Regions from separate parts of the Streptomyces sp. NPDC038213 genome, predicted to be linked through region 1. Evidence: riboswitches for the same ligand, from Rfam matches in the RefSeq annotation. Region 1 holds a riboswitch; each other region holds the start of a gene.

Evidence for each region. Region 1 has a riboswitch for cobalamin ahead of ACZ7JZ_RS28670 (cobalamin biosynthesis protein). Riboswitches for the same ligand answer to the same signal wherever they lie in the genome.
Region 2: linked by a shared signal. The riboswitch ahead of ACZ7JZ_RS19720 (ribonucleoside-diphosphate reductase subunit alpha) and the one ahead of ACZ7JZ_RS28670 (cobalamin biosynthesis protein) in region 1 are both predicted to bind cobalamin.
Region 3: linked by a shared signal. The riboswitch ahead of ACZ7JZ_RS13720 (acyl-CoA thioesterase) and the one ahead of ACZ7JZ_RS28670 (cobalamin biosynthesis protein) in region 1 are both predicted to bind cobalamin.
Region 4: linked by a shared signal. The riboswitch ahead of ACZ7JZ_RS24675 (energy-coupling factor ABC transporter permease) and the one ahead of ACZ7JZ_RS28670 (cobalamin biosynthesis protein) in region 1 are both predicted to bind cobalamin.

Annotation. Positions count from the first base shown of each region.
Region 1 is NZ_JBVJYM010000028.1:62,666-69,619, forward strand. Features, by position in the region: gene ACZ7JZ_RS28665 (cobyric acid synthase) at 68-1,654, opposite strand; gene ACZ7JZ_RS28670 (cobalamin biosynthesis protein) at 1,651-2,631, opposite strand; cobalamin riboswitch at 2,690-2,813, opposite strand; gene ACZ7JZ_RS28675 (hypothetical protein) at 3,092-3,313, opposite strand; gene ACZ7JZ_RS28680 (inorganic phosphate transporter) at 3,357-4,613, opposite strand; gene ACZ7JZ_RS28685 (alpha/beta hydrolase) at 4,888-6,015, shown strand; gene ACZ7JZ_RS28690 (hypothetical protein) at 6,248-6,954, shown strand, end outside.
Region 2 is NZ_JBVJYM010000013.1:79,076-86,029, reverse strand. Features, by position in the region: gene ACZ7JZ_RS19735 (tetratricopeptide repeat protein) at 1-537, shown strand, start outside; gene def (peptide deformylase) at 596-1,234, shown strand; gene ACZ7JZ_RS19725 (ribonucleotide-diphosphate reductase subunit beta) at 1,343-2,359, opposite strand; gene ACZ7JZ_RS19720 (ribonucleoside-diphosphate reductase subunit alpha) at 2,359-4,761, opposite strand; cobalamin riboswitch at 4,909-5,030, opposite strand; gene ACZ7JZ_RS19715 (GNAT family N-acetyltransferase) at 5,082-5,597, opposite strand; gene ACZ7JZ_RS19710 (YbdD/YjiX family protein) at 5,740-5,934, opposite strand; gene ACZ7JZ_RS19705 (carbon starvation CstA family protein) at 5,934-6,954, opposite strand, start outside.
Region 3 is NZ_JBVJYM010000007.1:74,670-81,623, reverse strand. Features, by position in the region: gene ACZ7JZ_RS13740 (hypothetical protein) at 1-268, shown strand, start outside; gene ACZ7JZ_RS13735 (alpha/beta fold hydrolase) at 293-1,123, opposite strand; gene ACZ7JZ_RS13730 (aminoglycoside phosphotransferase family protein) at 1,341-2,309, shown strand; gene ACZ7JZ_RS13725 (N-acetylglucosamine kinase) at 2,510-3,475, opposite strand; cobalamin riboswitch at 4,224-4,451, shown strand; partial or broken gene ACZ7JZ_RS13720 (acyl-CoA thioesterase) at 4,596-4,928, shown strand; gene ACZ7JZ_RS13715 (ABC transporter substrate-binding protein) at 5,299-6,303, shown strand; gene ACZ7JZ_RS13710 (FecCD family ABC transporter permease) at 6,300-6,954, shown strand, end outside.
Region 4 is NZ_JBVJYM010000020.1:77,039-83,992, forward strand. Features, by position in the region: gene glyA (serine hydroxymethyltransferase) at 1-840, shown strand, start outside; gene ACZ7JZ_RS24665 (L-serine ammonia-lyase) at 1,154-2,536, shown strand; gene ACZ7JZ_RS24670 (AMIN-like domain-containing (lipo)protein) at 2,662-3,201, shown strand; cobalamin riboswitch at 3,333-3,526, shown strand; gene ACZ7JZ_RS24675 (energy-coupling factor ABC transporter permease) at 3,556-4,311, shown strand; gene ACZ7JZ_RS24680 (energy-coupling factor ABC transporter substrate-binding protein) at 4,311-4,664, shown strand; gene cbiQ (cobalt ECF transporter T component CbiQ) at 4,668-5,417, shown strand; gene ACZ7JZ_RS24690 (ATP-binding cassette domain-containing protein) at 5,426-6,253, shown strand; gene ACZ7JZ_RS24695 (PadR family transcriptional regulator) at 6,274-6,852, shown strand; gene ACZ7JZ_RS24700 (EF-hand domain-containing protein) at 6,905-6,954, opposite strand, start outside.

The DNA of each region.
Region 1 (6,954 bases):
CCGGTTTCGGGAAGGGGCGGGGTGGGGAAGAGGCCCCGCGCAGCGGACCCGGTCCCCGCGGACGCGGTCACGGTGCGCCCGGCGGGAGGAAGGGGAGCCCCGCCGGGGCGCCCGCCTCGATCAGCCGCAGCAGCGCACCCGTGTCCGCGTGCTCCTCGACCAGGTCCCCGAGCAGGTCCAACTGCTCCTCGCGAAGCGAGCCGAAGGACGTGTCCGGCGCCGGCACGAACCGGCGCCCCGCATCCCGCGCCACCTCCCGGAGGAACGCCCGCCGGAACCCGTCCGACTCCAGCGACCCGTGCCAGTGCGTCCCCCACACGGCCCCGACCCGGCACCCGTCCAGGAACGGCTCGCCGCCCCGCACGTCGGCGACGCCGTGGTGGATCTCGTACCCCTCCACCGCCTCGCCCAGCGCCGTGCCCACCGGCCGCGCCAGGGTCTTCTCCGCCGCGAAGCGGACCCGTACCGGCAGCAGTCCGAGCCCCGGCACGGTGCCGGCCCGGGACTCGACCTCGTCCTCGATGACCTCGCCGAGGGCCTGGAAGCCGCCGCAGATCCCGAGGACCGGCCGCCCCTCGGCGGCCCGCCGGGCCAGCGCGTCCGCGAGCCCCCGCTCGCGCAGCCACTGGAGCGCCTTCACGGTCCCGCGCGTGCCCGGTACGACGGCCAGATCGGCGTCGGCGAGCTCCTCGGGCCGGTCCACGAACCGCACCACGACCCCCGGTTCGGCGGCCAGCGCGTCCACGTCCGTGAAGTTCGACATCAGCGGCACCGCGCAGACGGCGACCCGCAGGACGTCCTCGCCCACCGGCGGGGCCACCACCGATTCGCGCACCGCGCCCCGCAGCGATACCCGCAGGCCGTCCTCCTCGTCGATGCCCAGCCCGTGCTGGAAGGGCAGGACGCCGTAGGTGGCGCGGCCCGTGAGCCCGCGGAGCATCTCCATCCCGGGCTCCAGCAGGGAGACGTCCCCGCGGAACTTGTTGACCAGGTAGCCCGCGATCAGCTCCTGGTCCCCGGGGGCGAGCAGGGCCGTGGTGCCGAAGAAGGACGCGAACACCCCGCCCCGGTCGATGTCCCCGACCACGACGACGGGGAAGCGCGCGGCGCGCGCGATGCCCATGTTGACGATGTCGGTGCGCCGCAGGTTGATCTCGGCCGGGCTGCCGGCCCCCTCGCAGATCACGGCGTCATACGTGCCCCGCAGCTGCTCCAGGCAGTCCGTGACGATGCCGAGCAGCTGCTCCTGGCGGCCGCCGTGGTAGCCGCGGGCGCTCATCTCGCCCACCGGCTTTCCCAGCAGCACCACCTGGCTGCTGCGGTCGCTGCCGGGCTTGAGGAGCACCGGGTTCATCAGCGCCGTGGGCTCGACCCGGGCCGCCTGGGCCTGCATGGCCTGGGCCCGGCCGATCTCGGCGCCCTCGCGGGTCACGAAGGAGTTCAGGGACATGTTCTGCGCCTTGAACGGCGCGACCTTGACGCCCTGGCGGGCCAGCCAGCGGCAGATGCCCGCCGTGACCACGCTCTTGCCGGCGTCGGAGGTGGTCCCGGCGACCAGCAGCCCGCCGCCGCGCCGCCCGCCCCCGGTGCCCGTACCGCCTCTTCCGGGCCCGCTCTGCCCCGTACCGCCCTGCCCGGTGGCGCCGCCGCTCATCGCCGTCCCTTCCGTCGCCGTGTCCGCAGTCCCGAGACCAGCAGCCGGCCCGCCGCGCAGGTGCCCAGCGCGATCCAGGTGACCTGCCGGGAGAGGCGTACCGCCCGTTCGATGTCGGCGGCCGCTACGGGCCGCCCGGCCGCGCCGTTGAGCACCGCGCGGTGCTCGACGCGGCCGCCGTACGCGAGCGTGCCGCCCATGCGCACGCCCAGGGCCCCCGCGAAGGCGGCCTCGACCGGCCCGGCGTTCGGGCTCGGGTGGTCCGCCGCGTCGGCACGCCAGGCCCGGACCGCCCCCCGACGGTCCGGGCCCGCCAGCACGGCCGCGGCCGCGGTCAGCCGGGCGCCCGGCCAGCCGGCCAGGTCGTCCAGGCGGGCCGAGGCCCAGCCGTAGCGCAGGTAGCGGGGGGAGCGGTGGCCGACCATCGCGTCGAGGGTGTTCACGGCGCGGAAGGCCAGCAGTCCGGGCACGCCGAGCGCAGCGCCCCAGACGAGGGCGCCGACGACGGCGTCGGAGGTGTTCTCGGCCACCGACTCGACCACGGCGCGGGCGATCTGCTGCTCGTCCAGGGAGTGCGGGTCGCGCCCGCACAGGTGCGGCAGGCGCTCGCGGGCCACGTCGGCGTCCCCCGCGGCCAGGGCCCCGCCGATGGCGCGGGCCTCGCGGCCCAGCGAGGTGCCGCCGACCACGGTCCAGGTGGCGGCGGCGGTCAGGGCGATCCGGGCGGCGGCGGGCCGCGCGCGCACGGCGCGGGCGGCCAGGACCCCCAGCGCGGCGGCACCGCCCGTGCACACCACGGTGTGCAGGGCCCCGAGGGCCCGCTGGCGGGAGGGTTCGGGCCGCCAGAGGGCCCGTTCCACGGCGGCGGCGGCACGTCCGAAGGCGGCGACGGGGTGGCCGCGGCGCGGATCGCCCAGGATCCGGTCCCCGATCAGCCCGGCCGCCGCACCGTACGCAAACACGCGATCGGCACGCATGGCAGGTGTGTGTCCTCACTCAGGGTCCGCGCCCTGGTTCGACGTGACCGGCGGTGAGAGTCTCCTGGCTCCCGGATCGGCGCCTCCCCCGGCCTTCCAGCCCGCAGGGGCCGTGACGCACGGTGGGGGAGCGCTCCCCGGTGACAGTGGCGGGACCGCGCCGGATTCACACCGGACTTCCTCTCCTGCCGCCGTAATGGCTCGGGCAGTCCACCACGCACCGCGATGGCCCGTCAACTCGCCGTTGACCTGCGCAAGGACAGTGTGCGCAGGCCCACACGGGGTCCGGGGCGCGGCCGGGGCCGCCCCGGAGCGGACCGCCCGCCGCCCCACCCGCCGCACCGCCCGCCCGGCACCCGCCGGGGTGTGCGAAAGCTCCCCCGCAGGCCGCTGGTGGGGCCTGGCGGGGGAGCTGTGTTTCCCGGGTTTCCCGGGGTTCTCGCGGCTCGGGTTCCGCAGGTCAGACGACGATCAGGTAGATCCCGTAGCTGACGGCCGCGGCGCAGACGGCGAAGGCCGCGTAGGCGCCGGAGCGGGCGAGGACGGCGCCGCCGCCCCGCTGGACCGCTGCCTCGTGCTTCGAGAGGCCGACGAGTCCCAGGACGAACAGGGCCACGAGGCCGATGGTGGCTCCGAGGCTGACGCCGAAGACGGAGCCCAGGGCTGCCCAGTCGATCTTCATAGCTTCAGGTTCCTCTGCAGTGCTCGGTGGGTCCGGTGCGCGGTCAGACCGCGGCGGCCGGAGCGGCCGGGGTCTCGCCCGCGGTGTGCGGTGCCGGGATGGTGGCCTTGAGGTCCTCGTCGGTGACCGCGGCGGTGGTGCCGGCCGGCGGCGGGGTGACGGCCGCGATGGCGGTGGTCACGACGCCGGGCTCGTCGCCCCCGGTCTCGTTCACGTTGGTGTGGTCGACGACCTGGCGGCGGGAGATCAGCCAGATGGCGAGGCAGGAGCCCACGAGGAAGACGGTCACGGCGGCGATGCCGACGTCGCCGATGCGCATCACGTACTCGGCGCCCGCGCCGACCAGTGCGGCGGCCGGCAAGGTCAGGCCCCACGCGACGAACATGCGGGTGGCGGTGGACCAGCGGACCACACCGCCCTTGCGGCCCAGGCCGGCACCCATGACGGCGCCGGAGCAGGAGTGCGTGGTGGAGAGGGAGAAGCCCAGGTTGGACGAGGCCAGGATGACCGCGGCGGCCGAGGTCTGGGCGGCGAAGCCCTGCTGCGGCTGGAGGTCGGTCAGGCCCTTGCCCATGGTGCGGATGATGCGCCAGCCGCCCAGGTAGGTGCCGAGGGCGATGGCCACACCGGCGGAGACGATGACCCAGACCGGCGGGTTCGAGCCGGGCGCGAGCGCGCCACCGGCGACGAGGGCCAGGGTGATGATGCCCATCGTCTTCTGGGCGTCGTTGGTGCCGTGCGCCAGGGAGACCAGTCCGGCCGAGGCGATCTGGCCGGCGCGGTAGCCCTTGGCCGAGGTCTTCTCGTCCATGCCGCTGCCGAGCTTGTACGTCAGCTTGGCGGCGAGCAGCGCGGCGACACCGGCGACCAGGGGCGCGGCGACCGCGGGGATCAGCACCTTGGTGACCAGCGTGCCGCCGTTGACCGCACCGAGGCCGGCGGAGGCGACCGCGGCACCGATCAGACCGCCCATGAGGGCGTGGGAGGAGCTGGAGGGGAGGCCGACCAGCCACGTCAGGAGGTTCCAGAGGATCGCACCGACGAGCGCGGCGAAGATCACTTCGGGCTGGATTCCCTCTTCGTTCACGAGGCCCTTGGAGATCGTCTTGGCGACCTCCACGGACATGAACGCGCCGACGAGGTTGAGTACGGCGGACATCGCCACCGCCGTCTTGGGCTTGAGGGCGCCGGTCGAGATGGTGGTGGCCATCGCGTTGGCCGTGTCGTGGAAACCGTTCGTGAAGTCGAACACGAGAGCGGTGATGATCACGATCCCGAGGAGAAGCGTTATGTGCTCCATTTACCCAGGCTTCTGTTTGAGGTCAGTGGCTCGGCGACCGTAAGCAACCTGAGTGAACGGAAGATGAACTGGGACGGGCGCAGTGGTGTACCCGCCCGGGGGAACGCCTGGCCGTATGACCCGATTTTGGCCGCCATGGCTGGATATATACAGGTCAGAGCTCGGTAAACGGAACCCGACCGGAACGGCTCCGACCGGTTTCGGCCACCCTGCGGAGAGATCCAGATCACCCTCCGGACTGGCCGCCTCGCCCCACCCGCCCGAAACTGGAGCGGTGCGCACCGCAACAGCGACGGCAGCGGCCGTCACCACCCTGATCGGCGCCGGAGCGGCCGCCGTCGCCGCCGGCCGGTACGCCGGGGACGCGGCTCTGCGGCCCGGTCCCGGCCGGCCCCTGCCGGGCGGCCCCCGCCTCGCCGTCCACGGCACCGCCGCCGGCCGGGTCGAGCTCACCCGGGCCCTGTCCTCCCTCCTCCCCGGCACCTACGGGCTCACCGCCCCCGGCGTCCACGCCGTCGCCGGCCCCGTGCTCGACGGGGTACCGCACCGCCCCGACACCGTCGTACGGCGGCTCGTACGGGTCACCCACGGCGTCCTCGAACCGGGACTGCGCGTCGCCCTCACCCCCCAGCTCCACGTCGGCGACCCGCGCAGCGCCCTCGGCCTCGACCACGCGGACGTGGACGTACCCGGCGAGCTCGGACCGCTGCCCGCGTGGTTCGTCCCCGGGGCCCGCCGCACCTGGGTGATCGCCGTCCACGGGCTCGGCACCACCCGCGAGCACCCCATGAACCTGATGCCCTTCCTGCACGCCCTGCAGCTCCCCGTCCTCTCCCTCGGGTACCGCAACGACCTCGGCGCCCCCGCCTCTCCGGACGGCCTCGGGCACCTCGGGGAGTCGGAATGGCGCGATCTCGACGCCGCGATCCGCTACGCCGTGCGCTTCGGCGCCGACCGCGTGGTCCTGCACGGCTGGTCCACCGGGGCCGCCATGGCCCTCCACGCCGCCTCCCGCTCCGCCCTCCACGGGCGGATCGCCGGACTCGTCCTCGACTCGCCCGTCCTCGACTGGCACCTCACCCTGCGCGCACTCGCCGCCGCCCGCGGCACCCCCGCCCCGCTGGTCCCGCTCGCCGTCCGCGCCGCCGAGGGCCGGGCCGGACTGCGCGCCGCCCGGCTCCCCGCGGCCGCCGACCCCGCCGGGCTCAAGGTCCCCGTACTGATCTTCCACGGGCCCGACGACGCCCTCGCCCCCTGGGAGCTCTCCCGCGCGACCGCGGAGGCCCGCCCCGACCTCGTCACGCTCCGCACCGTCCCGCGGGCACCGCACGGCGCCATGTGGAACGCCGCCCCCGGGGAGTACGAGGAGGCCCTGCGCCGCTTCCTCACCCCATTGATGTGAACGCCCCGCCCGCTTGACGTCCGCCCCACCGCCGCCGGAGCCCGGCCGGAGCCCCGCCGGGGCCCTGCGGGCCGCCCGGCGGCGGGATCCGCACCCCCTGGCCGGATTCCGCCGGAACGCCCCCTGCCGGAGGGCCCGGCCGGGCGGCTTGTCCCGGTCTGCGGGCCCCGTCACAGGCAGTAATGGCCGGTTCCGTTTGGGCTTTCGGCCGTGACCGGCGAGACTGCTCCACGTGACGTCCCGAACGCCTGATGAGCAGTTGGCTCGCGACTCCAGACTCCGACTCGTCTCCCCGCGTGCGCTGACCACCGCGCGGACGGCCGTGTCGAACCGGCGTACCCGGACCGCGCCACGCCCGCCCGAGGGCACCCCCGGCCCGGCCGAACTCGCCCAGCGGGCCAGGGCCTCACTCTCCGACTCCGCCCGACTCGCCCGCTGGGCCGAGCGGCACTTCACCGCGCCCCCGGCCGCCGCGGGCAGCCCCGAAGCCCCCGGCCCCCGGCCCCTGCTGGCCGGCGCCGAGGTCGAAGAGGCCGCCGCCGCCCTGGGCCTGACGTCCGGACAGGTCCGCGTCGGCTGGGACCGCGCCCGGCTCTCCGGGCTCGTCGAGGTACACGGCGGCCGGGCCCGCCCCGGCTGGCGGCTGCACGCCTGGGACCGCGACGACCAGGCCGTCCTGCGCGGCTGGGTCGCCGTCTTCGACGCCTGGTCCCTCATCCACCCCGCACCCGACGGCATCGACCCCGCCGCCGTGGCCGAGGTGGTCGAGGCCATGCCCCAGCTGCTCTCCCTCCTCCAGCTCTCCGCGGGCCCCGTCACCGTGCCCGCCCTCCTCGACCTGCTCGCCCAGCGCGTGGCCGAACTGCGCGACGAGCGCTGCGAGGTCCCCTACGGCGAGGATCCGCAGCCCGCCCCCGCGGCCGACCCCGCCACCCTGTC
Region 2 (6,954 bases), on a different contig from region 1:
CTGGACCCGGCCCGGCTGGAGGTGCTCTCGATCCCGCTGCCGTCGTCCGGGCGCCGCTGGGGCGAGGTGGTCCTGCACGACGGGGTGCCGCACGGGGAGCGGGTGACCGCGGCCGGGCCCTCGTACCCCGTCTTCGACGAGATCGAGCTGTGGGCGCCCTCGCCCGTGCCGACCTGGGTGGTCCTCCTGGAGGCGGCCACCGAGGAGGACCGCAACGCCCTGGAGCAGCTGGCCTCGGACGCCGGGTTCGCCGCGGAGGACTGGTCCTCCTCGGTACGGCTGCTGTGCCGGACCTGCTCGGAGAGCGAGATGCCCAGCGGCGAGGGGGAGGGCGACCACCTCGACCCCCACGACCACAGCGAACCGGGCCACCCCGGCCCCCTGGGCCACCGCACCGCCGGCTCCGGGTCCCTGTGGGTGCCCGAGCGCGAGTGCGGGATCGCGGCCCCGGCCGGGCTGGTGCGGGGGCTGCTGGACGGCTGGGTGGCCGACAGCCCGGACAGCCGCGAATGGCGCGACCTCGAAGAGGTCTGCTGACCGCTGCCCGTAGGCTGTACGGGTACACACGGTGACTTCAGGAAGGCGTACGGCGGACATGGCCCAGCAGGAGACGGAGCAGCAGATCGGCGAGGCCAACGACGGGTACGTCGTGGACACCGAGGACTGCGAGGCGCGCGAGCTCGCCCACCGGGAGCGCGGCAAGGCCCGCCCGATCACCGTGTTCGGCAACCCGGTACTGCACCGCGAGTGCCAGGACGTCACGGAGTTCGGCGCGGAGCTGGCGCAGCTCGTGGACGACATGTTCGCCAGCCAGAAGGCCGCGGAGGGCGTGGGCCTGGCCGCCAACCAGATCGGCGTGGACCGCAAGGTCTTCGTCTACGACTGCCCGGACGACGAGGGCGTCCGGCACGTCGGCGTGGTCGTCAACCCGAAGATCGTGGACCTGCCGGCCGACCGCCGCGTGCTCGACGACTCCAACGAGGGCTGCCTGTCCGTCCCGACCGCCTACGCCTCGCTGGCCCGCCCGGACTACGCCGAGGTGACCGGCCAGGACACCGAGGGCAACCCGATCAAGGTGCGCGGCACCGGCTACTTCGCCCGCTGCCTCCAGCACGAGACGGACCACCTCTACGGGCGGCTGTACATCGACCGCCTCTCCAAGCGCGAGCGCAAGGACGCCCTGCGCCAGATGGACGAGGGCACCCCGCGCTACGAGACCGTCCCGAACGCCTGACGGCCCGGGGGCCGGGAGGGACGAACCGGCCCCCGACGCCAAGGACCGGCCCGCCACTGCTCCGTGCAGTGGCGGGCCGGTCCTCTCGGCTTCCGGGGGCTGCGGGGCCTAGAAGTCCTCGTCCAGGTCCACGGTGCCCTCGACGGCCACCTGGTAGGCGGACGGCCGGCGCTCGAAGAAGTTCGTCAGCTCCTGGACGCCCTGGAGCTCCATGAAGGAGAACGGGTTCTCCGAGCCGAACACCGGGGCGAAGCCCAGGCGGACCAGGCGCTGGTCGGCCACGCACTGGAGGTACTCGCGCATGGACTCCGTGTTCATGCCCGGCAGGCCGTCGCCGCACAGGTCGCGGCCGAACTGCAGCTCGGCCTCCACGGCCTCCTTCAGCATGTCGGTGACCTGCTGCTGGAGCGCCTCGTCGAAGAGCTCGGGCTCCTCCTTGCGGACCGTGTCCACGACCTCGAAGGCGAAGTTCATGTGCATGGTCTCGTCGCGGAAGACCCAGTTCGTGCCGGTGGCCAGGCCGTGCAGCAGGCCGCGGCTGCGGAACCAGTACACGTACGCGAAGGCACCGTAGAAGAACAGGCCCTCGATGCAGGCCGCGAAGCAGATCAGGTTCAGCAGGAAGCGGCGGCGGTCGGCGGCCGTCTCCAGCCGGTCGATCTTCTCGACCGAGTCCATCCACCGGAAGCAGAACTGCGCCTTCTCGCGGATCGAGGGGATGTTCTCGACCGCCGCGAAGGCCGCCGCGCGGTCCTCCGGGTCGGGCAGGTAGGTGTCCAGCAGCGTCAGGTAGAACTGGACGTGCACGGCCTCCTCGAACAGCTGGCGCGACAGGTACAGGCGCGCCTCCGGGGAGTTGATGTGCTTGTACAGCGTCAGGACCAGGTTGTTCGAGACGATCGAGTCGCCCGTCGCGAAGAACGCGACCAGGCGGCCGATCATGTGCTGCTCGGCCGGGCTGAGCTTGGCCAGGTCCGCCACGTCGGAGTGGAGGTCGACCTCCTCCACCGTCCACGTGTTCTTGATGGCGTCCCGGTAGCGCTCGTAGAAGTCCGGGTAGCGCATCGGGCGGAGGGTGAGCTCGAAGCCGGGGTCGAGCAGGTTCTTCCGTTCGGTGGTGCTCATTACTGGCAGGCCTCGCAGGACTCGGGGTTCTCAAGGGAGCAGGCCAGCGCGTCGGCGTCGACGGCCTGCGGGAGGGGCGCGGCCGGGGCCGGGACGGCGGCTGCGGCGGAGGCGGCGCGGGCGATCTTCGTCGCCGGGCGCGAGCGCAGGTAGTACGTGGTCTTCAGGCCCTGCTTCCAGGCGTACGCGTACATCGAGCTGAGCTTGCCGATGGTGGGCGTCTCCAGGAACAGGTTCAGCGACTGGCTCTGGTCGAGGAACGGCGTACGGGCCGCCGCCATGTCGATCAGGCCGCGCTGCGGGATCTCCCAGGCCGTGCGGTACAGGTCCCGCACCTCCTGCGGGATCCAGCCGAAGTCCTGGACGGAGCCCGAGGACTCGCGCAGCGCCTCGCGGGTCTGCGCGTCCCAGACGCCCAGGTTCTTCAGCTCCTCCACGAGGTAGCCGTTGACCTGGAGGAACTCGCCCGACAGGGTCTCGCGCTTGAAGAGGTTGGAGACCTGCGGCTCGATGCACTCGTACACGCCGGCGATCGAGGCGATCGTCGCGGTCGGGGCGATGGCCAGCAGCAGGGAGTTGCGCATGCCGGTCGCCGCGACCCGGGCGCGCAGGGCGGCCCAGCGCTCCGGCCAGTTCAGCTCCACGTCGTAGTGGTCGGGGTGCAGCACGCCCTGGGCGGTGCGGGTCTCGGCCCAGGCCGGCAGCGGGCCGCTGCGCTCGGCGAGGTCGCAGGAGGCCTCGTACGCGGCCAGCATGATCCGCTCGGCGATCCGGGTGGACAGCGCCTTCGCCTCGGCGGAGTCGAAGGGCAGCCGCAGCTTGAAGAACACGTCCTGCAGGCCCATGGCGCCCAGGCCCACGGGACGCCACTTCGAGTTGGAGCGCCCGGCCTGCTCGGTCGGGTAGAAGTTGATGTCCACGACGCGGTCGAGGAAGGTCACGGCGGTGCGGACGGTCTCGTCCAGCCGCTCCCAGTCCAGCTCTCCCGCCTCGGTGACGAAGGCGCCCAGGTTGACGGAGCCGAGGTTGCACACCGCGGTCTCGTCGTCGTTCGTGACCTCGATGATCTCGGTGCAGAGGTTCGAGGAGTGCACGACGCGGCCCGGGAGGGCGGTCTGGTTCGCGGTCCGGTTGGAGGCGTCCTTGAAGGTCATCCAGCCGTTGCCGGTCTGCGCGAGGGTGCGCATCATCCGGCCGTACAGGTCGCGGGCGGGCATGGTCTTGCGGGCCAGCCCCGCCGCCTCGGCCTTCAGGTACGCCGCGTCGAACTCCTCGCCGTACAGGTCGACGAGCTCGGGCACGTCGGAGGGGGAGAACAGCGACCACGGGGCGTCGGCGTTCACGCGGCGCATGAACTCGTCCGGGATCCAGTGCGCCAGGTTGAGGTTGTGGGTGCGCCGGGCGTCCTCGCCGGTGTTGTCGCGCAGTTCGAGGAACTCCTCGATGTCCGCGTGCCAGGTCTCCAGGTAGACGGCGGCGGCGCCCTTGCGGCGGCCGCCCTGGTTCACGGCGGCGACGGAGGCGTCGAGGGTCTTCAGGAACGGCACGATGCCGTTGGAGTGCCCGTTGGTGCCGCGGATCAGCGAACCGCGGGCGCGGATGCGGGAGTACGACAGGCCGATGCCGCCGGCGTGCTTCGAGAGGCGGGCGACCTGGTGGTAGCGGCCGTAGATCGAGTCCAGCTCGTCCAGCGGGGAGTCCAGCAGGTAGCAGGAGGACATCTGCGGGTGCCGGGTGCCCGAGTTGAAGAGCGTGGGGGAGGAGGGCAGGTAGTCCAGGCGGCTCATCAGCCGGTACAGGGAGGCCACCTCCTCGACCGCGCGGACGCTGTCGTCCTCGGCCAGTCCGCAGGCCACGCGCAGCATGAAGTGCTGCGGGGTCTCGACGACCTGCCGGGTGATCGGGTGGCGCAGCAGGTAGCGGCTGTGCAGGGTGCGCAGGCCGAAGAAGCCGAAGCGGTCGTCGGCGCCCTCGCCGAGCGAGTGCTCGACCAGGGAGTCCAGGCGCGCGGCGTGCGTACGGACGAACTCGGCGGTGCGGTCGGCGATCAGGCCCTCGCGGTGGCCGGTCGCCACGGAGGCGGAGAAGGAGGTCGCGCCCTGGCCGGCGGCCTCGTCGGCGATGGCGAGGGTCAGCAGGCGCGCGGCGAGCTTCGAGTACGCGGGGTCCTCGGAGATGAGCCCCGCGGCCGCCTCGGTGGCCAGCCCCCGCAGCTCGGCCTCGTCGGCGGCGGCGCTGCGGCCGCGCAGGGCGGCGGCGGCGACCCGGCCGGGGTCGGTGTCCGGCAGGTCGGCGGTGAGCTCGGTGAGGGTGCGCAGCAGCGCGGCCCCGGGCCCCCCGGTCTCGGCCGGGTCGGCGGGCTGGTCGGACTCGGCGCGCGATGCGGCAGGCGCGATGGTCACGGTGGGGGGCTCTCCCTCGCTCGGCTCCGGGGCCTGGCGGGAGGGCGCGGGCGGGCGCGTGCGGGCGTGGCAGGTCACACGAACTCACCGCACGGCGTCCACCAGCCCAAATCGCGAGGCCCGGACGTGGTCTGCGTCCGGCCGGTCGGCCGGATCAGGCGGTCGGCAGGTCCTCGGACTCGCAGCGCACGAAGGGTGCACTTCATACCGTTGCGGGACAGTTCCGGATTCGCACCGGATTCCCCTGCGGCGACAGCAGGGATGAGCATACATGTGGGGGCCCCTTCCTGTGGGACCCCCTAGATGTTGTGTCGAGTCGACTACTGATCGAGCGCGTTCAGCTCCAGCGCGTAGGTGATCAGGGGTACGGACGGTACGGGCGACCAGTCCCGCTCCGGGGTCCGGACGAAGCCCAGCCGGTGGTAGATCCGGTGGGCGCCGCGCATGGCGGGCTGGGTGGAGAGCACCACCGCGCGGACCCCTTCCAGGGCCCTGGCCCGGTCGATGCAGGCGCGTACGAGGGCCTCTCCGGCGCCCTGGCCGCGGGCCTCCCGGGCCACGGCGAGCATCCGGAACTCGGCCTCGCCGGGGCCCGCGATATCGGCGTAGCTGCTGCCGGGCGGCGCGAAGGCGACCCCGCCGAGCAGCGGACCGTCCCCGCGCACGGCGACCAGCACCTCGGAGTCCCGGGCGCGGGCGGCCACGTCGCGGAGCACGGAGGCGTAGTCCCCGCCGGCGTTGGCGTCGAGCAGCCCGTCGGCGAGGTAGGCCTGCGCGGTGATCTCCCCGAGGTCCGCGTACTCCCCGGGCCGCGCCTCCCTGATGACGATGTCCATGCCGTCGAGTGTGCCGGACGGGGGCGGGGGCGCCGGAGGGCGGGCGGGGGAGTGCGGGCGCGGGCGGGGGCGTACGGGGAGTACGGCAGGGGCCCCGCCGGGGGTGGCCGGCGGGGCCCCGTACGCCGCAGTGTGCGGGCGCTCAGCAGCAGCGGAAGCCCTCGCGGGGGTCCGCCTCCCGGGCGTCCGTGCGGGCGCGCTCGAAGGCGCGCCGGCTGAGGACCGCGGCGTCCGGGTCGTGGCCGCGGGCGTGGGCGACGTACCGGTCGTACGCCGCCTCGCCCGAGAACTCGCGGACGTAGAAGCGGATCCGGCCCCAGAGCTCGCGCGCGGACATCAGGCGACCGGCACCTTGGCGCGGCCGTCGTCGGGGTCGCCGGAGCCGGCCGCCGCGGCGGCTGCGGCCGCGGCCAGTTCCGCCTTCTCCTCCGGGGTGGCGATCAGCCCGGCCGGGGCGGTGATCCGGGAGCGCTGGTAGGGCGCCTCGTGGAGCTCCACGGTCCCGGGGCGCCTGACCGCCTTGACGCAGACCCGGGCGGCGTCCACGAGCACCACGACGATGAGCAGGGCGAAGAGGGCGGAGAGGACCCCGTCGACGGTGGCGTTGGTGACCACCGTGTGCATCTCGTCCATGGACTTGGCGGGCGGCAGGACCTTGTCGGCGTCGATGCCGGCCTGGAACTTGTCGCGCTGGGCGAAGAAGCCCACCCGCGGGTCCTCGGAGAAGATCTTCTGCCAGCTGGCGGTCAGGGTGACGGTCGCGTCCCAGGCCAGCGGTACGGCGGTCACCCAGGCCCACTTCAGGCGGCCGGACTTGACCAGCAGGGTGGTGCACACGGCCAGGGCCACGGCGGCGAGCAGCTGGTTCGCGATGCCGAACAGCGGGAAGAGCTGGTTGATCCCGCCCAGCGGGTCCTTGACGCCCACCCACAGGAAGTAGCCCCAGCCGCCCACGACCAGGGCGCTGGTGATCCAGACGCCCGGCTTCCAGCTGACCTGCTTGAAGGGCTTGGCCACGTTGCCCAGGGTGTCCTGGAGCATGAAGCGGCCCACGCGGGTGCCCGCGTCCAGGGTGGTGAGGATGAACAGGGCCTCGAACATGATCGCGAAGTGGTACCAGAAGGCCTTCATCGAGGCCCCGCCGACCACCGCCGAGAAGATCTCCGACATTCCGAGTGCGAAGGTCGGCGCCCCGCCGGTGCGGGAGAGCAGGGTGGCCTCCTCCACGTCGGAGGCGGCCTTCGCCAGATCGGCGGGCGAGAGGGTGAACCCGAAGTTCCCGACGGCCTGCGAGGCGCTCTCGACCGTGGCCCCGATCACCCCGGGCGGGGAGTTGAGGGCGAAGAAGAGGCCGGGC
Region 3 (6,954 bases), on a different contig from region 1:
GCTCCCCGACATCACCGTCCTGACCCTGGCCGGCGGCCTCGGCGGGGACCCCGGCGCCCTCCGCGTCTTCCACGGCGTACGCGCCCTCGACCCGCCCGGCGCCGTGGTCCTGCGCGCCCGCAACCACGCGGCCCTCGACGGCCTCGGCCGCTTCGCCGTGGACGGCGCCGTCCACGTCGTCCGGGCCGACGACGCCGACACGCTCATGCGCGCCCTGCGCACCATCGGCCTGCGCCGGGCCAGCTGCGACCCCGACACCATGCCCTGACGGGGCAGTGACAGGAGCCGGACCTCAGGTGCGGGCCAGGAAGCCGAGCACCGCCTGCGCCGTGGGGCCGGGATGGGTGAGGACCCCGCCGTGTGCGGCGCCGGGCACCACGGCGAACTCGCCCCGGGGCAGCCGCCCGGCCGCCTCCCGGCCGGCGCGCGGCGGGAAGTACAGGTCGTACTCGAAGGCCAGGACCAGGGCGGGTACGCCGATCCCGGCGAGCGCGTCCATCCGGTGCGGATCCCGGATCCACGCCGCCGAGGCAGCGGACTGGCCCGCCGCCCCCTCGGGCGAGGCCCACACCTCCTCCTGCGCGGTCAGCAGCTCCCGCCACTGCCCCACCTGCTCCTCGTCCTCCAGCAGGACGGCCGGCGGCAGGCTGGTCAGCAGCGTCTGCAGCCGCATGAAGGCGCCGGGCAGTCCGCCAGTGGCGGCGATCAGCTCGCCCTCCGCGTCCAGCACCGCGTCCACGACCCCGCCCGCCGGCCCGGCCCCGCCCATCAGCACCAGGGAGCGCACCAGGTCGGGGCGGGAACGGGCCAGCGCCTCGGCGGTGAAACTCCCCAGCGAGTACCCCACCACGGCGGCCTGCGCCAGGCCCAGCGCGTCCAGCAGCCCGGCGAGGTCGCCGGCCAGCTGCTCGATCGAGTACGGGCCCGCCGGACCGTCGGAGGGAGCCACTCCGCGCGCGGCGTACGACACCGCCTCGAAGCCCGCACCCGCCACCGCGTCCCGCAGCCCGCACAGCTCCCACGCCACCGGCGGCATCCCGGTCCCGCCGACGAACACCACCGGCCTGCCGGCCCCGCTCCGCTCGTAGGCGATCCGCACGCCGCCCACCCGTACCGATTCCACCCTCAGCCCACCGTCCCCCCGCTCGACCCGGCAACCGGGCCATGGTCACCGGCCGGCGCCGCAAAGGCGAGGAGCGTGCAGAAACCCGCCGCCCGCCGCCCCGCGAGGACCGGTATCCCGTGGCGGGCCGGCGCACTGGTGGGGCAGGGTGGCCCCGGCGGATCGCGGCGGAACCCGGACAGAAACCGTAAAGCTAAGGGTGAGAGTGAGGATGGGGATGGAGGGACGAAACAGGACCCTGGAGGCGGGCGAGGTCCCGCGGCAGCTGGCGGAGTCGTACGCCTCCGGCTTCGGCGAGGCCGGGAGGGCCTGGCTCGCCGGGCTGCCCGCGCTCGCGGCGGGGATGCTGGAGCGGTGGGAGCTGGAGCGGGACGGACCGGCGCTGGCCGGGGAGGCCTCGCTCGTCCTGCCTGTGGTCCCCGCCCCCGGTGCGGCGGCGACGGCCCGTACCGGGGGCGGGGCTGCGGTGCTCAGGCTCCAGATGCCCCGGCCCGAGACCGCGGCCGCACTGATCGGCCTGCACACCTGGGACGGCCGCGGAACCGTACGCCTCCTCGACCACGACCCCGCGACCGGCACCATGCTCCTGGAGCGCCTGGACACGACCCGCACGCTGGCCTCCCTCGAAGACGACGACACGGCGATCGGCATCCTCGCCGCCCTCCACGCGCGGCTGGTCGCGGTCCCCGCTCCCGTGGGCCTGCGCAGCCTCGGCGACATCGCCGCCGAGATGCTGGACCAGGTCCCGCAGGCGGTCGCGCACCTGGCCGAACCGGCCGACCGCCGGCTGCTGCGGGGCTGGGCGGCAGCGGTGGCCGAACTGGCCCCCGAGCCCGGGGACCGGCTGCTGCACTGGGACCTGCACTACGGCAACGTGCTCGCCGCCCGGCGCGAGCCGTGGATCGCCATCGACCCGGAGCCGCTGGCCGGCGACCCCGGATTCGACCTGTGGCCCGCGCTGGACAGCAGGTGGGACGACGTGGTCGCGAAGGGCGACGCCCCGCGCATCGTGCGGCGCCGCTTCGACCTGCTCACCGAAACCCTCGGCCTGGACCGTGCCCGCGCGACCGGCTGGACCCTGGGCCGGCTGCTGCAGAACGCCCTCTGGGACGTGGAGGACGGAGAAACCCGCCTCGCCCCGGCAGCCGTAACCCTCGCGGAGGCACTGCACAGCCGCCGCCGGTGACCGGCCCACCGGGGCCCACAGGCTACGGCTACGGGCGGCGGGCTGCGACGCGTACAGGCCGGGGCGGTACGGCCCCATCCGGAGCGGTACAGCAGGCCAGGACCGTACGCCCCTGACATCGCCCTACCCGGCCCCCGCTACGCCCAGCCCGACCCGCGTCCAGTCGCAGTCACGCCGGCCCGCGCCGCACCCTCCCCTCCTCACGGCCGACTCCCCGCGCGGGCCAGGGCGACGGCGCCTCCGAGGCCGTCCGGGACCGGGTGCGGCACCAGGCCCCACGCGGCCGTGCGGGCGGCGAGGCGGGACAGCAGGGGGCCCTGCGGGCCCAGCAGTCCGCCCGCCGTCACCAGCGGTTCGCCCGCCGCGGGGCGCAGCGCGGCCGTGCTCTCGGCCAGCAGGTCCGCCGCCTCGTCCAGGATCCCGGCGGCCACCGGGTCGCCGTCCCGTGCCGCCTGCACGACCAGCGTGCAGTGCCGGGCCAGCCGGACGGGTTCGGCTTCGCCGCGGGCGCCGTCGATGAGCGCGTAGCGCACGGACGCGGTGTCGGCGGCCGGTGCCTGGAAGACCTCGGCCAGCCGACCGGTGAGCAGGGTCGCCGGGCCCCGCCCGTCCAGGGCCCGCAGGGCGCGGCGCACGCCTTCGCGGGCGATCCAGAAGCCGCTGCCGTCGTCCCCGGTGAGCCATCCGCAGCCGTCGGAGGCCGCGGCCAGGCGACGACCGCCGATCCGGGCGGCCGCAGCCCCCGTACCGGCGATCACCGCGAGCCCGTCCGCCGGCAGGCCCGGCGCGCCAGCGAACGCGATCTCGATGTCGGCGACGACGCTGACCCGGGCCCCCGCCACGCCGACCCGGGCCAGGGCGGTGTGCAGCGCCCGCCCGGCGAGCGCCCGTCCGCTGTCCCCCTGCCGCCCCGGGTTCCCGGCCCCGGCGAACCCGGCGACTACGGCGACCACGCTCCCGGCGCGCCCCGGGGCCAGTACGCCGCCGAGGACCTGCGCCAGCCTCTCCGCGAGCAGCGCCTCGGGCACCGTACGGGCGTTGCCCGCCCCGGCCGAAGCCGTGGCGAGGTACGGCCCGTCCGCGCCGGCGTCCCCCTCCGCGTCCGCGTCGGCGAGCGCCGCGCGCAGATGCGAACCGCCGCCGTCGATCCCCAGCACGAGCCCCATCGCACTCCCTCCCCGACCTGATCTGACCTGCCTGCCCTGCCTGCCCTGCCCAATGCGCGCCCGGCCGCCACCGCCTGACGGTCACCCAGATCGTAGGTGCACCGCACCGCAGTCGAGGAGGGGCACGGCGCCCGGCCCTCCGAGCCCCCGCCGCCGACCGCGCGCCATCGCCCTCCGGCCAGGCCCCCGCGTCCCCGCCCCCGGCTTCTGCCGGCCCGCGGGCGGCCGATGCGCCCGGCGGCCGGATGCCGCACCCGCACCACCGCCCGCGACCGCACCGCCGGTACCCGGCCGGAATGCCCCCCTTCCCCGGGTCCTGCTGGCGTGGGGGCCTCCGGCGCCCCGGCCGCCGCCGCGCCCGCCCCTGCCGTGCGGGTCGAAGGGGACGGGATGGTCTCGCAGGCGGCGCAGCACACCAGGGCGGTGGTGGAGGCCTACTGGACCCCGGCCCGCATGAGGTGGGCGCTGGCCCACCCCGTGGACGCGCGCCCCGCCCCCGCCGCGGCGGCGCCACCGCGCGGCGCAGCAGCGGCAGGCGGGTCTGCACCGGACGAGCGAACCGGTCGACCCCGCACGGGACTTCTTCTCCTCCGCGCACGGGACGTCGGCCAAGGTCCTCATCGGCCGGATCAACCGCTGACGGGGCGGGTGCAGACCCGGGGCGGTGCCGGGCGGGGGAGCAGGCCGGCCGCCGCGGGTGTGTCCGGGCCCTCACCACCGGGCCCTGCCGGGCCGCCGGTCCGTGCCGGTAGGCTGGGCGGGCAGCTGGTTCGCCCCGTCCGCCAGGCGGGATGCGTCGCAAGAGGGAACCCGGTGGGAATCCGGGACTGCCCCGCAGCGGTGAGTGGGAACGACCGCCGTCATACGCACTGGGACCGGACAACGGTCCTGGGAAGCGACGGCCAGTAGGAGCCCGCCGGGAGATCCGGCAGGCCCGCCCGCGAGTCCGAAGACCTGCCACTGCCTGTATGCCCAAGGCGCATACAGGGTCCGGGAGTCCACCCCCGGGCCTTTCTGCCGCGACTCGCGAAGGAGAGTTGACGTGGCCGGTACGACCGCAGGCACCGTGGGGTGCGCAGCCAAGGTCCCGGGCGATTCCCGGGTGACCCTCGCCCACATCATGAGCGAGCACGACACCAATCTGTACGGCACCATCCACGGCGGCGTCGTGATGAAGCTCATCGACGATGCGGCGGCCGCCGCGGCCGGACGGCACGCTGACGGCCCCGCCGTGACCGTGGCCGTGGACCGGATGGCGTTCCTCGCGCCGGTGCGGGCCGGTGACCTGCTCAGCGTCGACGCCGAACTGGAGCGGGCCGGGCGTACTTCGATGACCGTGGGCGTACGCGTCCGGGCGGAGCGCTGGAACGCCTCGGGTCCCGCGACCGAAGTGGCCACGGCGACGCTGGCGTTCGTCGCGATCGACGCCGAGGGCCGGCCGCGGCCCGTCCCCGCACTCGAAGCCCCCGCGCCGATTCCCGCGTAGCGGGGGACCTTTCGCGGGCGGCTGTACCGCGGGGCGAGCCCCGCTGCCGGATCGGCGAGAGCCGCACGCCCCTCCGCTCCCCCTTCTCCGACCTGCCCTCCCCTGCCCCTCCCCTGTCCCTCCGGACCTTCGCGACCGCGGGCCGACAGGGCGGTTTCTGCTGCCCGGGGCGCGGAGGGGCGCGCGCGATCCCCTGCACCCCCACGAGCCCTGCCGCCCCTCCGACCCTTGTTGCATGTTGTGTGCAACTGCCTCTAAGTTGCAGCAGCAGTCGCAGCAGGGCGCGTCGAACCGGGCGTCCAGACCATCCGATCCGACTGCGGTGAGAGGACCATCCATGCCCCGCAACCCCCTGAAATCCGTGCTGTCCGCATGCGCCCTGGCCGTGCTGGTGTCCGGCTGCGGCGGAGGCAGCACGTCCTCCCCCGCGGACTCCTCCTCGGCAGGTGCCGCCGGCGCCTCCGCCAAGGGATTCCCGGTCACGGTCGACAACTGCGGCGTGAAGACCACGTACAAGCGCCCGCCGCAGCGGGCCGTCTCGCTCAACCAGCACGCGACGGAGGCCCTGCTGGCCCTCGGCGTCGAGAAGTCGATGGTCGGCACGGGCTACCTGGACGACAAGATCCTCCCCGAGTACCAGGCCGCGTACGACAGCGTGAAGGTGATCTCCGAGGAGTACCCCTCCTTCGAGGCCCTGCTGGCCGCCGAGCCCGACTTCGTCTACGGCGGATGGTCCTCCACCTTCGACGAGAAGGAGGGCCGCAGCCGCGCGGCCCTCGCCAAGGCCGGGATCAACACCCACCTCAACACCGAGGAGTGCCCCACCGGGCCGGTGACCGTCGCCGCCATGGACGCGGAGATCCGCACGCTCGCCAAGATCTTCGGCGTGCCCGAGCGGGGCGAGGAGCGGCTGAAGGGCCTGCACGCCACCCTGGACAGGGTCGCGGGCCAGCTCAAGGGGGCCACCCCGCTCAAGCTCTTCGTCTACGACAGCGGCGACAAGACGGCGTTCACCGCGGGCGGCGCGGGCATGGGCAACGAGATGATGCGGCTCGCGGGCGGGGTGAACCTCTTCGCGGACCTCGACAAGGCCTACGGCGACGTGTCGTTCGAGCAGGTGGCGCAGCGGGCGCCCGAAGTGGTCGTCATCTACGACTACGGTGACCAGACCGTCGAGCAGAAGAAGAAGTTCCTCCTCGCACACCCGGCGCTGAAGGACGTACCCGCCATCAAGAACAAGCGGTTCGCGGTGCTGCCGCTGTCCTCGACCGTGCTCGGCGTCCGGGTGCCCGGGGCCGTCGAGTCGCTGGCCAAGCAGCTCCACCCGGACCGCGTCCGGTGACCGACGTGGAGACCCGTACGGCCGAAGGGGCGGACCCCGCCGGGAGCGGCCGCCCCGCCGGCGGCAGAGCCGCAGCCCGCACGTCCGCACAGGTGGACGGGCCCGGGCACGGAAGCGGGCCCGCCGCGCGCGGGCGCCGGCCCGGGATCCCGTACCCCGTGGTGCTGGCCGTGCTCGGACTGCTGCTGGCCGCAGCCGCCACGGCCGGGATCGCGGCGGGCTCGATCAGCGTGCCCGCCGAGCAGGTGTGGGGCATCCTGGTGCACCGCGTGCACCCGGCGCTCGCCGAGGCGACCTGGACGCCGGTGCGCGAGACGATCGTCGTCGACGTCCGCCTCCCCCGCGTACTGCTCGCCGGGGTCGTCGGCGCGGGGCTGTCCGTGGCCGGCATGGCCCTCCAGGCCCTGGTGCGCAACCCGCTCGCCGACCCGATGCTGCTGGGCGTGTCCTCGGGGGCCTCGGTCGGCGCGGTGCTGGCCCTGGTGCTGAACCTGTCGGTGTTCGGGCTGTTCACCCTGCCCCTGGCCGCGTTCTGCGGGGCCCTCGCGGCGCTCGTCGCGGTGTACTTCCTGGCCCGCTCGGGCGGCCGGATGACCACCGTGCGCCTGGTCCTGGCGGGGGTCGCGACGGCCGAGGTGCTGTCGGCGCTGG
Region 4 (6,954 bases), on a different contig from region 1:
TACAACGTGGTCCCGTACCACGTGGACGAGACCGGCCAGGTCGACATGGCCGAGGTCGAGCGCCTCGCCAAGGAGTCCAAGCCGCAGCTGATCGTGGCCGGCTGGTCCGCGTACCCGCGCCAGCTGGACTTCGCCGCCTTCCGCCGGATCGCGGACGAGGTCGGCGCGTACCTGATGGTCGACATGGCCCACTTCGCGGGCCTGGTCGCCGCGGGCCTGCACCCGAACCCGGTGCCGCACGCCCACGTGGTCACCACCACCACGCACAAGACCCTCGGCGGTCCGCGCGGCGGCGTCATCCTGTCCACGCAGGAGCTGGCCAAGAAGATCAACTCCGCGGTCTTCCCGGGTCAGCAGGGCGGCCCGCTGGAGCACGTGATCGCGGCCAAGGCGGTCTCCTTCAAGGTCGCCGCCTCGCCCGAGTTCAAGGAGCGCCAGGAGCGCACCCTGGCCGGCGCGAAGATCATCGCCGAGCGCCTGGTGCAGGACGACGTCAAGGCCGTGGGCGTGGACGTGCTGTCCGGCGGCACCGACGTGCACCTGGTCCTGGTGGACCTGCGCAACTCGGAGCTGGACGGCCAGCAGGCCGAGGACCGCCTCCACGAGGTCGGCATCACGGTCAACCGCAACGCCATCCCGAACGACCCGCGGCCCCCGATGGTCACCTCGGGCCTGCGGATCGGCACCCCGGCCCTGGCCACCCGCGGTTTCGGCGCCGAGGACTTCACCGAGGTCGCCGACATCATCGCCGAGACGCTCAAGCCGGAGTACGACAGCGAGTCGCTGAAGGCCCGCGTCTCCGCGCTGGCGGCGAAGCACCCGCTGTACCCGTCGCTCTAGACGCGTACGGGAGGGGCCCGGCCTTCGTTCTCCACAGGCCGGGCCCCTTTTTCGTGCTTGTCGTTCTTTTCGCGCCGCCCGCGCTCCCCTGCTGCTCCTGCGGGCCGGGCCGGGGCGGCGTGAGGCGGCTCACGCCGGGGCGACGCCCGGCGGACGGCTCGGGCAGAGCTGCCGTTCACCTGGCCGCGATACGCTCTTCTGCCGGACAAAATCCCCGAAACGCCCCGCTGCTCCACCCCCTCACGCCCCCTCCTGCACCTCCCGCACCTCCTGCCCCCTCCCACCCCACGAGCTGACAAGGGAGTCCGCCACCGTGGCCATTTCCGTGTTCGACCTCTTCTCCATCGGCATCGGGCCGTCGTCCTCCCACACGGTCGGCCCCATGCGGGCCGCCCGCATGTTCGTGAACCGCCTGAAGAAGGACGGGGTCCTCGCCCAGACCGACTCGGTGCGCGCGGAGCTCTTCGGCTCCCTGGGCGCCACCGGGCACGGGCACGGCACGCCGAAGGCCGTGCTGCTGGGCCTGGAGGGGCACTCCCCCCGCACCGTGGACGTGGAGAGCGCCGACGACGAGGTCGAGCGGATCCGCCGCACGGGCCGGCTGCGCCTGCTCGGCACGGAGATAGACGATGCCCACGAGATCGCGTTCGACGAGCCGAACCAGCTGATCCTGCACCGCCGCCGCTCCCTGCCGTACCACGCGAACGGCATGACCCTCTTCGCGTACGACGCGGCCGGCACCCCGCTGCTGGAGAAGACCTACTACTCGGTCGGCGGCGGCTTCGTCGTCGACGAGGACGCGGTGGGCGAGGACCGGATCAAGCTCGACGACACGGTGCTGAAGTACCCCTTCCGCTCCGGCGACGAGATGCTGCGCCTGGCCCGCGAGACCGGGCTGTCGATCTCCTCCCTGATGCTGGAGAACGAGAAGGCCTGGCGTACGGAGGAGGAGATCCGCGCCGGCCTGCTGGAGATCTGGGGGGTCATGCAGGCCTGCGTGCAGCGCGGCATCTCCCGCGAGGGCATCCTGCCGGGCGGGCTGCGCGTCAAGCGCCGCGCCGCCGCCACGGCCCGCCAGCTGCGCACCGAGGGCGACCCGCTGCTGCACCGCAGCGAGTGGACGACGATCTACGCGATGGCGGTCAACGAGGAGAACGCGGCCGGCGGCCGGGTCGTCACCGCCCCGACCAACGGCGCGGCGGGCGTCCTGCCGGCCGTCCTGCACTACTACGTGAACTTCGTGCCCGGCGCCGACGAGGACGGCGTGGTCCGCTTCCTGCTGGCCGCCGGAGCCATCGGCATGCTCTTCAAGGAGAACGCCTCGATCTCCGGTGCCGAGGTCGGCTGCCAGGGCGAGGTCGGCTCGGCCTGCTCGATGGCCGCGGGCGCCCTCGCCGAGGTCATGGGCGGCACCCCCGAGCAGGTGGAGAACGCCGCCGAGATCGGCATGGAGCACAACCTGGGCCTGACCTGCGACCCGGTCGGCGGCCTGGTCCAGATCCCCTGCATCGAGCGCAACGGCATGGCGGCCGTCAAGGCCGTCACCGCCGCCCGCATGGCCCTGCGCGGCGACGGCAGCCACAAGGTCTCCCTCGACAAGGTCATCAAGACCATGAAGGAGACCGGCGCCGACATGAAGGTCAAGTACAAGGAGACGGCCCGCGGCGGCCTCGCGGTCAACGTCATCGAGTGCTGACCGCCTGACCGCCCGACCCCCTCCGCCGCCGGAAATCGGCGGCGGAGGGGGGAACCGGCGGGAGTGTGAGGGATGTCTCTTCTGGAGACAGCATTGTCCCCGCCTCAGGAGAACCGGGGGTCGTCATGCCTCACCGTTCCGTCCGCCGTCAGCGACTCGTGGCCGCGGCCACGGGCGTCCTGCTCACCGCCGGTGTCGCGCTCGCGGCCCCGGCTTCCGCCGCCGCGGCTCCGGCGGCCGCCGCGCCGCAGCTCACCGCCGCCACCCAGACCCCGCTCGTGGTCAACGCCCGCTGGGGCGGGCACTGCACCTTCGACCGGATCGTCGTGGACATCAAGGGCTACATACCCTCGGTGACCGTCAAGCGGGTGGCCGAACTGCGCTACGACGGGTCCGGGAAGAAGGTCCCGCTCGCCGGGAAGTACTTCCTGGAGATCCGGCTGAACCCGGCCCAGGCGCACAACGACGCCGGGCAGTCCGTCTACAAGGGCCCCAAGCTGACCAGGATCTGGCTGCCCAAGCTCAAGGGCCTCGCCCTCACCGGCGACTACGAGGGGTACGTGACCTTCGGCGCCGCCTTCACCACCAAGCCCTCCTACTCCACCTTCAAGCTCCACAAGCCGGAGCGCTTCGTCGTGGACGTCCAGCACAGGAACGTCTGCTGAGGACCGGCCCGCCCGCGGCCGGTGATCCACCCGGCCGCGGGCGGGCCGCAGCGCCCCCGCAGGTACGTACGTCCAGGTCACGGCAGGGGACCCGGGCCGAGGGGGCAGGTTGTGGGCGGCGGGGCGGCCGACTAGGGTCGTACGGCCTTGGTGTTCGGGAAACCGGTGGAAAACCGGTGCGGCCCTCGCCACTGTGATCGGGAAGTCCGGCTCCACTCCTGCGGGAAGCCACTGGTCCGCTGCGGGTGACTGCGAAGACCGGGAAGGCGGAGCCAGGGCGGCAACACCCGTGAGCCAGGAGACCGGCCGGGGCGCGTTGTCCATCCACGAGGTGCTGGAGAGGTCTCCCCACTCATGCATATAGCCGAGGGGTTCCTGCCCCCTTTGCACGCGGCCGCCTGGGGCGCCGCGTCCGCTCCGTTCGTCGTCCACGGCGTCCGGGCCCTGACCCGCGAGGTCAAGTCCAACCCTGAGAGCACCCTGCTGCTCGGCGCCTCCGGCGCCTTCACGTTCGTCCTGTCCGCCCTGAAGATCCCCTCGGTGACGGGCAGTTGCTCGCACCCGACGGGTACCGGGCTCGGGGCCATCCTGTTCCGGCCGCCCATCATGGCGGTGCTCGGCACCATCACCCTGCTCTTCCAGGCACTGCTGCTGGCCCACGGCGGTCTGACCACACTCGGCGCCAACGTCTTCTCGATGGCGATCGCCGGGCCCTGGGCGGGCTACGCCGTCTACCGGCTGCTGCGCCGCTCGGGCACCCCGCTCATGGTGTCGGTGTTCTTCGGCGCCTTCTTCGCCGACCTGGTCACGTACTGCGTGACCAGCGTGCAGCTGGCGCTGGCGTTCCCCGACCCGGGGACCGGCTTCGCCGGAGCGCTGGCCAAGTTCGGCGGCATCTTCGCCGTCACGCAGATCCCGCTCGCGGTCAGCGAGGGCCTGCTGACCGTCCTCGTCGTGCGGCTGCTGCGGCAGTCCAGCGCGGCCGACCTGATCCGCCTGGGCGTGCTCGGCCGCAAGGACGCGAAGACCGCCGGGATCACCGGGGACGCCGGGGGCGCGGACGGTGGCAGGGGTACGGAGTCGGGCACGAAGACGGAGGCCTCGGTCTGATGAGCCGGAACGCGAAGATCAACACCCTGCTGCTGCTCCTGGTCGCCGCCCTGGCGGTGCTGCCGCTGGCCCTGGGCCTGGGCGAGGGCAAGGAGGAGCCGTTCGCCGGTGCGGACGCACAGGCGGAAGCGGCCATCACCGAGCTGAAGCCGGACTACGAGCCCTGGTTCTCCCCGCTGTACGAGCCCCCGTCCGGGGAGGTCGAGTCGGCGCTGTTCGCCCTCCAGGCGGCGATCGGCGCGGGCGTGCTCGCGTACTACTTCGGGGTGCGCCGCGGCCGCCGGCAGGGCGAGGCGAAGGCGGCGGGTGCCGCCGCCGGGGGCGCTGCGGGCACCGCGGACGGGAACGCGTAGCCGGTGCTGCCCATCGACGCCGCGGCGCACGGCAGCCGCTGGCGCCGCCGCCATCCGCTGGAGAAGGCCCTGCTGGGACTGGGCCTGACGCTGTGTGCGCTGTGCCTGCCGCCCTGGCCGGGCGGTCCGGTGGTCGCGGCCGCCACCCTGGCGGTCCTGCTGGGACCGGCCGGGGTGGCTGCCCGCCAGCTGTGGCGGGCCTTCCGGATCCCGCTCGGCTTCTGCTTCACCGGCGCGGTGCCGCTGCTGTTCGCCGTGGGCGGGCCGGCGGGCTGGGTCTCCCTGGCCCCCGGCGGCCCGCGACTGGCCGCCGAGCTGCTGCTGCGGACCTCGGCGGCCTCCCTCGGCGTGCTCCTGTTCGCGTTCACGACCCCCGTCTCGGACGTGCTGCCGCGGCTGGTGCGGGCGGGGGTGCCGGCGCCCGTGGTCGACGTGGCCCTGGTGATGTACCGGATCGGCTTCCTGCTGCTGGACTCGCTGGCGCAGGTGCGGCGCGCCCAGGCCGCCCGGCTGGGGCACACGAGCCGGGCCGCGGCCTGGCGTTCGCTGGCCGGGCTGGGCGCGACCGCGTTCGTCCGGGCCTTCGACCGCGCCGGGCGGCTCCAGTCGGGGCTGGCCGGGCGCGGGTACGACGGCACCCTGCGGGTGCTGGTGCCCCAGGCGGCCGTCTCGGGCCGCTTCCTGACCGCCTCGGGCGCCCTGCTGGGCGCGGTCGTCGCGGTCACCCTCGTACTGAAAGGGCTCTGGCTGTGAGGCCGTTGGTGGAACTGGTCGATGCGCGGTACGCCTACGAGGACGGGCCGCCGGTGCTCTCGGGGATCGGCTTCGGCATCCCGGAGGGCCGGTCCCTGGTCCTGCTGGGGCGCAACGGCAGCGGCAAGACCACGCTGCTGCGGCTGCTCAGCGGGGGGCTGCGGCTGCCGCGCGGCGGGGGCGCACTGCTGCTGGACGGAGAGCCGGTGCGCTACGACCGGGCGGGGCTGACCCGGCTGCGGACCTCGGTGCAGCTGGTGGTGCAGGACCCCGACGACCAGCTGTTCGCGGCCTCCGTGGCCCAGGACGTGTCCTTCGGGCCGCTGAACCTGGGGCTGGGCACCGCCGAGGTGCAGGAGCGGGTGGACGCGGCCCTGGCCGCACTCGACATCGAAGCCGTGCGGGACCGGCCCACGCACCTGCTGTCGTACGGGCAGCGCAAGCGGGCCGCGATCGCGGGGGCGGTGGCCATGCGGCCGCGGGTGCTGATCCTCGACGAGCCGACGGCCGGGCTGGACCCGGACGGCCAGGAGCGGCTGCTGGAGGCCCTGGCGGGTCTGCGGGACCTGGGGACGACGGTGGTGATGTCCACGCACGACGTGGAGCTGGCCGTCCGCTGGGCCGACGACGCGGCCGTACTGGCCGCGGACGGGCTGCGCACGGGCCCGGCCGCGGAGCTGCTGTCGGACGCCGCACTGCTGCGCTCGGCGCGGCTGCGCCCGGCCTGGGCGCCGGCGGTGGCCGGGTTCCTGCGGGCGCAGGGGCTGCTGGCGGAGCGCGAGCCGGGGCCCCGCACCCCGGAGGAGCTGGGCTCCTGGCCCGCGGTGCGCGCCTAGGGCCTGTCTACGATGGCCGTATGTCGCTGCCGCACGCCATCCTCACCGCCCTGCTCGAAAGGCCTTCGTCGGGGCTGGAGCTGACCCGGCGGTTCGACAAGTCGATCGGGTACTTCTGGTCGGCGACGCACCAGCAGATCTACCGGGAGCTCGGCCGGCTGGAGGAGGCCGGGCTGATCCGGGCGCTGCCTTCGGCCCAGCCGACGCGGGGGCAGAAGAAGGAGTTCGAGGTGCTGCCCGCGGGGCGGGCGGAGCTGACCCGCTGGGTGGCCGGGAGCCAGGACCCCAAGCCGATCCGGGACCCGCTGCTGCTGCGGATGCGCGCGGCGGGCGTGGTGGGTACGGACGGGCTGGCGGCGGAGCTGCGGCGGCACGTGGAGCTGCACCGGCGGCAGCTGGAGATGTACGAGGCCATCGGGGCCCGGGACTTCCCGCCGGACCGGGACTCGGAGCAGGACCGGCTGCACCGGCTGGTGCTGCGCGGCGGGATCAGCATGGAGCACTTCTGGCTGCGCTGGCTGGAGGAGGCGCTCGCCGAGGTGGGGGAGGCGGCGGGGGCCGGGGCGGCCGCTGAGGGTGTCCCGGAGGAGACGGCGTAGGTGCGGGGCGGTCTCCGCGGGCCGGGGCGGTGCGCCGGCCCGCGGCCGGGCCTCACTTGTTCAGGGCGGCCCAGAACTCGTCGAAGCTCAGCAGGCCGTCCG